DNA from 2 places in the Streptomyces sp. NPDC001070 genome. Region 1 is predicted to be linked to the other one. Evidence: riboswitches for the same ligand, from Rfam matches in the RefSeq annotation. Region 1 holds a riboswitch; the other holds the start of a gene.

The links. A riboswitch is a leader RNA that binds a small molecule or an ion and turns the genes downstream of it on or off. The one in region 1 is predicted to bind S-adenosylmethionine.
Region 2: another riboswitch for S-adenosylmethionine. It lies ahead of ACWDAS_RS07950 (aminotransferase class V-fold PLP-dependent enzyme); the one in region 1 lies ahead of thrC (threonine synthase).

The regions. Positions count from the first base shown of each region.
Region 1 is NZ_JBSFLB010000003.1:196,865-201,271, reverse strand. Features, by position in the region: gene groL (chaperonin GroEL) at 1-241, opposite strand, end outside; gene ACWDAS_RS05270 (cold-shock protein) at 591-797, opposite strand; gene ACWDAS_RS05265 (ubiquitin-like small modifier protein 1) at 1,220-1,498, opposite strand; gene thrC (threonine synthase) at 1,525-2,811, opposite strand; SAM riboswitch class I at 2,830-2,957, opposite strand; gene ACWDAS_RS05255 (glucosyl-3-phosphoglycerate synthase) at 3,115-4,083, shown strand; gene ACWDAS_RS05250 (alpha,alpha-trehalose-phosphate synthase (UDP-forming)) at 4,265-4,407, shown strand, end outside.
Region 2 is NZ_JBSFLB010000005.1:66,816-71,222, reverse strand. Features, by position in the region: gene qcrB (cytochrome bc1 complex cytochrome b subunit) at 1-1,009, shown strand, start outside; gene trpD (anthranilate phosphoribosyltransferase) at 1,138-2,202, shown strand; SAM riboswitch class IV at 2,344-2,460, shown strand; gene ACWDAS_RS07950 (aminotransferase class V-fold PLP-dependent enzyme) at 2,604-3,971, shown strand; gene ACWDAS_RS07945 (Lrp/AsnC family transcriptional regulator) at 4,005-4,286, opposite strand; gene ACWDAS_RS07940 (rhomboid family intramembrane serine protease) at 4,283-4,407, opposite strand, start outside.

The DNA of each region.
Region 1 (4,407 bases):
CCGTCTTCTTCGCGACCTCCTTGACCAGCTCCGCGCCGATCTTCTCGTACGGGTCCTCGAGCTCGATCTCCTTGGCGATGGACACACCATCGTTGGTGATCGTGGGGGCGCCCCACTTCTTCTCGAGGACGACGTTGCGGCCCTTGGGGCCAAGGGTGACCTTGACGGCGTCGGCGAGCTGGTTCATCCCGCGCTCGAGACCGCGCCGTGCCTCCTCGTCGAACGCGATGATCTTGGCCATGTGAAGTGGTCCTCCCGGACTTGGGGTCCCCCCGCGGCGCAGGGCTGCGGGGAAGGATTACTCCAGGACCGCGCCGGCGCCCGCGACGGACGGCCTGCCCTTCCGCCGGTTCCTTTCCGGCGGTCGCGCGGGCCTCACCCACTCGGTCCTTTGTCACTCTCAACGTCAGAGTGCTAACGCCAATGATTAGCACTCGCCCTAGGAGAGTGCAAGCCGCTTGGCCGGGGTCGTGGACAACTCGCAGGTCGCCCCCGGGCAGCACGAAGGCCCGCCCCTCTGCGGGGGCGGGCCTTGACGCGTACGTTTGAGCGGCCGTACGCGAAGTGCTCCGTGGCCGATGCGCGGCGCGTCAGCCGGCTGCGAGACGGACCATGTCCGCCTGCGGCCCCTTCTGGCCCTGCGAGATCTCGAACTCGACCCGCTGACCTTCCTCGAGGGTGCGGTAGCCGTCCATCTGGATCGCGCTGTAGTGCACGAAGACGTCCGCACCACCGTCGACCGCGATGAAGCCGTAGCCCTTCTCCGCGTTGAACCACTTGACGGTGCCCTGAGCCATTCCTAACTCCCCTATTGCTGGCCCTTCGCAGACCCGCACCTCGCGGATCCGGGTCAGACCTCACCCCCTACAGCCAAGGGGGCGTGCGCCGGAACGCGTCGACCGCGGCTGAATGTATCTGCCCGGACGCTGTCTGCAACAGGTCAATCGGACGAGAATTCCGGGCGCAGAGAAAGGGAAGAAGGGCCTGATTGGCCAATAATCCGGGGCAACTCGGACTGGACATAAGCGGCCAACGCGACAATCGCCGCGTGAATTTGGCGATAAATCGTCGACAAGGCCGCCCCGGCAAAAGGGGTTGCGCGGAGCGTTGCAGGGAGTTGCGGGCCGTTCAGGGCAACTGTACAGCCCTTCAACTACCGCTCAAGCACGAAGGGGTGCCGGGAACTCCCGGCACCCCTGTCACCCGCGGGTCGTGCGGCTCAGCAGCCTCCGGCGACCGCCGGGATGATCGACACGGACGCGCCCTCGCCCACCGTGGTCTGCAGGCCCTCGGAGAAGCGGACGTCGTCGTCGTTGACGTAGACGTTCACGAAACGGCGCAGCTTGCCCGTGTCGTCCAGGACGCGCGCGGAGATGCCGGGGTGGTTCTTCTCCAGCGAGTCGATGACCTCGGCCAGGGTGCCGCCATCGGCCGGGACCTCGGCCTGGCCGCCGGTGTAGGTGCGGAGGATGGTCGGGATGCGGACGGTAGCGCTCATGATGCGGGGTTCACCTTCAGTCTGGGTCAGCCGGCCAGGCCGGCGGCACGGAACGCGTCGAGGCTCGGGCGGATGGTGGCCGTGGGGCGGGAGGTCGGGGCGACGGCGTCCAGCGTCTTGAGGCCGTCGCCGGTGTTGAGGACGACCGTCTCACCGGCCGGGTCGAGTTGCCCGGTCTCGATGAGCTTCCTCAGCACACCGACGGTCACGCCGCCCGCCGTCTCGGCGAAGATGCCCTCGGTCCGGGCGAGCAGCTTGATGGCGTCGACCACCTGCCCGTCGGTGACGTCCTCGACGGCACCGCCCGTGCGCCGGGCGATGTCCAGGACGTACGGACCGTCGGCCGGGTTGCCGATGGCGAGCGACTTGGCGATGGTCTTCGGCTTCTGCGGGCGGACCACGTCGTGGCCGGCCTTGAAGGCGGTGGAGACCGGGGAGCAGCCCTCGGCCTGGGCACCGTAGATCCGGTACGGCTTCTCCTCGACCAGACCGAGCCTGATCAGCTCCTGCAGCCCCTTGTCGATCTTCGTCAGCTGCGAGCCCGAGGCGATCGGGATGACGATGTTGTCCGGCAGGCGCCAGCCCAGCTGCTCGCAGATCTCGTACGCCAGCGTCTTGGAGCCCTCGCCGTAGTAGGGGCGGAGGTTGACGTTGACAAAACCCCAGCCCTCGCCGATCGGATCGCCGATCAGCTCGCTGCAGAAGCGGTTGACGTCGTCGTAGGTGCCCTCGATGCCGACCAGGTCGCCGCCGTAGACCGCGGCCATGACGACCTTGCCCTCCTCCAGGTCGTGCGGGATGAACACGCAGGAGCGGAAGCCGGCGCGGGCGGCCGCGGCGCCCACGGCGCCGGCCAGGTTGCCGGTGGAGGAGCAGGACAAGGTGGTGAGGCCGAAGGTGCGGGCGGCCTCCAGGGCGACGGCGACGACCCGGTCCTTGAAGGAGTGGGTCGGGTTGCCGGAGTCGTCCTTGATGTGCAGGCCGCCGGTGACGCCCAGCTCGCGGGCGAGGTTGTCGGCCTTGACCAGCTTGGTGAAGCCCGGGTTGAGGTTGGGCTTGGAGGCCACGTCCGCGGGGACGGGCAGCAGCGGCGCGTAGCGCCAGATGTTGTTCGGCCCGGACTCGATCCGCTTGCGCAGGGTCTCGGGGTCGCCGCTCGGGAGGTCGTACGCCACTTCGAGCGGCCCGAAACAGACCTCGCAGGCGAAGACGGGGTTCAGCGGAAATCGCTCACCGCACTCGCGGCACGAGAGCGCGGACGCGGGCCCGAAGGCGGAATCGGTGGACGCGGGTGCAACGGTCTGCGCAGCCATGTCAGGCGAGGCCCTTTCTCCTCATCTTCCTCGCGGCGCACCTCGCCGCGAGACGGAATTGGCACCTTCCCCACCTGGACCTCGCGGTCGGCGGGAGGGTTGCCGGGGCTTCAACGGGCCGTTCCCTCTGCCCCTCTGGATGAGCGGTATGGCGCCGGGCGCAGTGCCCGGGCATTTGTCCGACGGGGCGCGATCACCGTCGACATACGATGGTCATGCCTCGTGTTCAAGACTGTAACCGACGACCTCGAACCTGGTCATAGGCCGTCCGTCCTTCGAGACGGGCAGAAACGGAGCAACCCAGTGCTCGACGAGGTGGCCCGCTGGCTGCGGCGGCGATCCTGGACCGCCGACCGCCGGCCCCTGCCCCAACTGCTCGCCGCCAAGCGCGCCGCGGGCGCGCGCGGCACGGTCAGCGTGGTGCTGCCCGCCCTCGACGAGGAGGCCACGGTCGGGGCGATCGTCGAGACCATCCGCCGTGAGCTGATGAGCGCGGCCGTGCCGCTGGTCGACGAACTCGTCGTGCTGGACTCCGGATCGACCGACCGCACGGCCGCGGTCGCGGCGGCGGCCGGCGCCGTCGTCGTCCACCGGGACGAGGTGCTCCCGCGGCTGCCCGCGGTGCCCGGCAAGGGCGAGGTGCTGTGGCGCTCGCTGCTCGTGACGCGCGGTGAGATCGTCTGCTTCATCGACTCCGATCTGCGGGACTTCGACGCGCGGTTCGTGTCGGGGATCGTCGGGCCGCTGCTCACGGATCCGGACGTGCAGCTGGTCAAGGCGATGTACGACCGCCCGCTGGAGGCCGGCGGCACGGTGGTGCCGGCCGGCGGCGGGCGGGTGACGGAGCTGGTCGCGCGGCCGCTGCTCAATCTGCACTGGCCGCAGCTCGCGGGGTTCGTCCAGCCCCTCGGCGGCGAGTACGCGGCGCGGCGCTCGCTGCTGGAGCGGCTGCCGTTCCCGGTCGGGTACGGGGTGGAGCTCGGGCTGCTCGTGGACGCGCTCAACACGGTGGGGCTCGACGCGCTGGCCCAGGTCGACGTGGGGGTCCGGCACCACCGGCACCAGGACGGCCAGGCGCTGGGCCGTATGGCGGCGGCGATCTACCGGACCGCGCAGATCCGCTTGGCGCGGGGCCATCTGGTGCGGCCCGTCCTCACGCAGTTCGACCGCGCCCCCGACGGCGGTTTCGAGCCGCGCGTTCACGAGGTCGCGACGGAGGAACGCCCCCCGATGCGCACGATCCCCGAGTACGCCCGCCGCGCGGTGGCGTGACGCTGTACCCGGTTGCGGGTCGGCCGCTCGCCGGAGGCCGGGGGTGCCCCCATGCCCGGCGGGACGACTGCCCGCAGCCCCCGGGCGGTACCTGCGGCAACCCGCGACGGTCACGGCCGGAAACCCCCGGCTGGGCTAGCTCATACGTTTGCCGCCGGGCATGCGTGGCTAGGCTGGCCGCATGGTCGCATCGCATGCCGCGCGCGTACTGGTCGCGTCCAACCGCGGCCCCGTGTCGTACAGCCTCCGCGAGGACGGCACGCTCGTCGCCCGCCGCGGCGGCGGCGGTCTCGTGTCGGGTCTGAGCGCGATCGGGCCGGACGC
Region 2 (4,407 bases), on a different contig from region 1:
CATCGTGCCGCGGTTCTACACGATCCACGTGCTGCTGATCCCGGGCATCATGGCGGGCCTGCTGGTGGCCCACCTGATCCTGATCGTGTACCACAAGCACACCCAGTTCCCCGGCCCCGGCAAGACCGAGAAGAACGTCGTCGGCATGCCGCTGTTCCCGGTGTACACCGCCAAGGCGGGCGGCTTCTTCTTCCTGGTCTTCGGTGTCATCGCGGCCATGTCCGCGCTGGTCTCCGTGAACCCGGTGTGGGCCTACGGTCCCTACCGGCCGGACCAGGTGTCGACCGACGCCCAGCCCGACTGGTACATGGGCTTCTCCGAGGGCCTGATCCGCATCATGCCGGGCTGGGAGATCAACCTGTGGGGCCACACGCTCGTCCTGGGCGTGTTCATCCCGCTGATGGTCTTCCCGCTGGTCCTGGGCTTCATGGGCGTCTACCCGTTCCTGGAGTCCTGGGTCACCGGTGACAAGCGCGAGCACCACCTGCTCGACCGGCCGCGCAACCGTCCCGTCCGTACGGGTATCGGCGCCGCATGGATCAGCCTCTACCTGATCCTGCTCGTCGGTGGTGGCAACGACCTCTTCGCCACCCGCTTCCACCTGTCGATCAACGCGATCACCTGGGTGGTCCGGATCTCGTTCTTCGTGCTGCCGGTGCTGGTCTTCTTCATCACCAAGCGGATCTGCCTCGGTCTGCAGCGGCGCGACCGCGACAAGGTGCTGCACGGTCGCGAGACCGGCATCATCAAGCGGCTCCCGCACGGTGAGTTCATCGAGATCCACGAGCCGCTGGAGCAGGGCGCGCTGTTCAAGCTCACCCAGCACGACCAGCCCAGGCCCCTGGAGATCGGCCCCGAGGTCGACGAGAACGGCGTGGAGAAGAAGATCGGCCGTACCGCGAAGCTGCGCGCGAAGCTGTCGCGCGGCTACTACGGCGAGGGGACCCAGATCCCCAAGCCGACGGCCGAGGAGTTCGAGGAGATCACGAGCGGCCACGGTCACCACTGATCACTGAAGCTGTGCCACCGGGCAGGGTCCCGTCCATCCGATGGACGGGGCCCTTTCCCGTTCCCCGGCGCCGATAGGCTGGGGCCGAAGGATTTCCGTTGCACGTCAGACCACCCGGAGTGTGGACCATGAGCGTTGTGAACCCCGCCGGAGGCGCATCAGTGGCGGGCGGCTCCTGGCCCGACGTCCTGGGTGCCCTGCTGAACGGACAGGACCTGAGCGCCGCCGACACGGCCTGGGCGATGAACCGGATCATGAGCGGCGAGGCCTCGGACGCCCAGGTCGCCGGCTTCATGGTGGCCCTGCGGGCCAAGGGGGAGACCGTCGAGGAGGTTACCGGCCTGGTCGAGGCGATGTACGCGCACGCCGAGCCGCTGCACATCGCCGGCCCCGCCGTGGACATCGTCGGCACCGGCGGCGACCGGGCCAGGACGGTGAACATCTCGACGATGTCGGCCATCGTCATCGCCGGTACGGGCGCCAAGGTCGTCAAGCACGGCAACCGCGCGGCCAGCAGCGCCAGCGGCGCCTCCGACGTCCTGGAGAAGCTCGGCATCAACCTGGACCTGCCCGCCGACCGGGTGGCGGAGGTCGCCGAGGAAACCGGGATCACCTTCTGCTTCGCGGCGAAGTTCCACCCCGCGATGCGGTTCGCCGCCCCGGCGCGCCGGGACCTGGGCGTCCCCACCTCCTTCAACCTCCTCGGCCCGCTGACCAATCCTGCGCGTGTCGGCGCCTCCGCCGTGGGCTGCTTCGACACCCGGATGGCCGGGCTGATCGCGGGTGTGCTGGCCCGCCGCGGATCCTCGGCGCTGGTGTTCCGGGGTGACGACGGGCTGGACGAGCTCACCGTGACGGCCACCTCCCGGATCTGGGTCGTCCGGGACGGCGAGGTCGAGCAGGTGTCCTTCGACCCGCGGGACGTCGGCATCGAGCTGGCGCCGATCGAGGCGCTGCGCGGCGCGGACGCGGCGCACAACGCCGATGTCGCCCGGCGGCTGCTGGCCGGTGAGACCGGTGCGGTCCGTGACGCGGTGCTGCTCAACTCGGCGGCCGCGCTGGTGGCGCTGGAGGCGGGCGAGGGTCCGCTGACCGACCGCATCGCGGCCGGGATCGCCAAGGCGGCGGAGTCGATCGACTCGGGCGCGGCCGCCAGGACGCTCGAGCGGTGGGCCGCGGCGACGCAGGCGTAGCGCGCGGGGACGACGCGGGAGGGCCGGGGCCGTTGCCCCGGCCCTTCGCGCTGCCGGGGCCGGTGGACCCGGGCCGGGGCGGCCGTCCGCGATACGGACCCCGGCTTGCGGCGGGCCGGCCGTATGGCATGATGCTGCGCAGGTCACGAGTGACAGCGAAACGGCCCCGGCCCGCTGTCCGGCAACCCTCCTTCCGTGGCGGGGTGCCCCGGGTGATGACCAGGCCGCAGGCAGCGAGGTCTGTGGCAAGCGCGGTCAGAGGAGTTCTTCCGTGAGCAACCGAATGCGCTAGGGCCCGTAGGCCCTGTTTCCCCCTCCCCGGGCCGCGGCCCGTTGTGCCGAGGGCTGTTCCGTCATCACTGACGTTCCTTCACTTCTGCCTGCTCACAGGAGACTTCGCCATGTCGCTGCGCCCTGCCGTCCCCTCGGCCCTGCACGCCCCGCTGCCCGTCCTGGGACGCGACGTCCTCGTACCGCTCGTGGCCGGGGGCGAGGTCGGATACGCCGCCCTCGACTACGCGGCCAGCGCGCCCGCGCTGCAGCGGGTCTGGGACGACGTGGCCGCCTACGCGCCCTACTACGGCAGCGTGCACCGGGGGGCGGGGTACCTCTCGCAGCTGTCGACGGACCTGTTCGAGCAGAGCCGGGCGACGGTCGCGGAGTTCCTCGGCTGCCGCCCCGGCGACCAGGTGATCTTCACCCGCTCGACCACCGACTCGCTGAACCTGCTGGCCGCCGCGGTGCCGGACGGCACGAGCGTCTTCGTCTTCGAGACCGAGCACCACGCGTCCCTGCTGCCGTGGCGGGACGCCGACGTCACGTACCTGAGCGCTCCCCGTACTCCGGGAGAGGCCGTGGCGACGCTCGAGCGGGAGCTGGCCGGCCGGGAGCCGCACGGGACCGCGCTGGTCTGTGTGACCGGTGCGTCGAATGTGACCGGTGAGCTGTGGCCGGTCCGTGAGCTGGCGGCGGCCGCCCACGCCCACGGTGCCCGGATCGTGCTGGACGCGGCGCAGCTCGCCCCGCACCACCCGGTGGACATCGCGGAACTCGACGTGGACTGGGTCGCCTTCTCCGGGCACAAGCTGTACGCGCCCTTCGGCTCGGGTGTGCTCGCCGGCCGCGCCGACTGGCTGCGCGAGGCCGAGCCCTACCTGGCCGGGGGCGGTGCCTCGCGGCGGGTCGCCCGGCGCGAGGACGGCGGGGTGGACGTCCACTGGCACACCACGGCCGCCCGGCACGAGGCCGGTTCGCCCAATGTCATCGGCGCCTACGCGATCGCCTCGGCCTGCCGCGCGCTGACGGAGGCGGGGTTCGAGCGCCTGGTCGAGCGCGAGCAGGCGCTGGTCGACCGGGTGCGGGCCGGACTCGCGGAGGTGCCCGAGGTGAAGGTGCTCTCGCTGTTCGGCGACGACGCCCCCCGGGTCGGCGTCATCTCCTTCGTCGTCGAGGGCTGGAACAGCTCGCACTTCGCGGCGGCCCTCTCCGCCGAGTACGGGATCGGCGTGCGCGACGGCCTCTTCTGCGCGCACCCGCTGGTCCGAACCCTCCTCGGCGGCGCGCCGCAGGAGCCGGGCGAGTGCGGTGCCCCCGACGCGGCCCCCGGCGAGAGATCGCTGAACGCGATCCGCGTCTCCTTCGGCGCCGGCACCCCGGACGAGCACGTGGAGCGGTTCGTCGGCGCGGTGCGGGAGCTCGTGACGGACGGTGCCAAGTGGCGCTACCGCACCGAGGACGGCCGCTGCGTCCCGGACCGGGGCCACGCCTAGCCCCGGCGCCCGGTCCCGTGGCCGGGCGCCGGATCAGGCGTCGAGGCCGATGGCGAAGGCCGTCTCCAGGTCGTGCTGGGAGTACGTGCGGAACGCGACGTGCGTGTCCGTGGCCTCGACGCCGGGGATCTTGCTGATCCGGCCCGGGATGACGTCCGCCAGTTCGTCGTGCCGGGCCACCCGCACCATGGCGACCAGGTCGTACGTACCCGTGACGGAGTAGACCTCGCTGACGCTGTCGAGCGCGGCGATGGACTCCGCGATCTCGGGGATACGGTCGACGCTGGTCTTGATGAGCACGATCGCGGTGATCACGGCTGTAGGTCTCCTTGGGTCGCCCTGGCTGCGGGCTCAAGCTTAGGCGCTGCGCGGTAGCACACCCACGTGCACAGGAAGCCGAAGACGAAGCCGGCGATGTGGGCGAGGTAGGCCACGC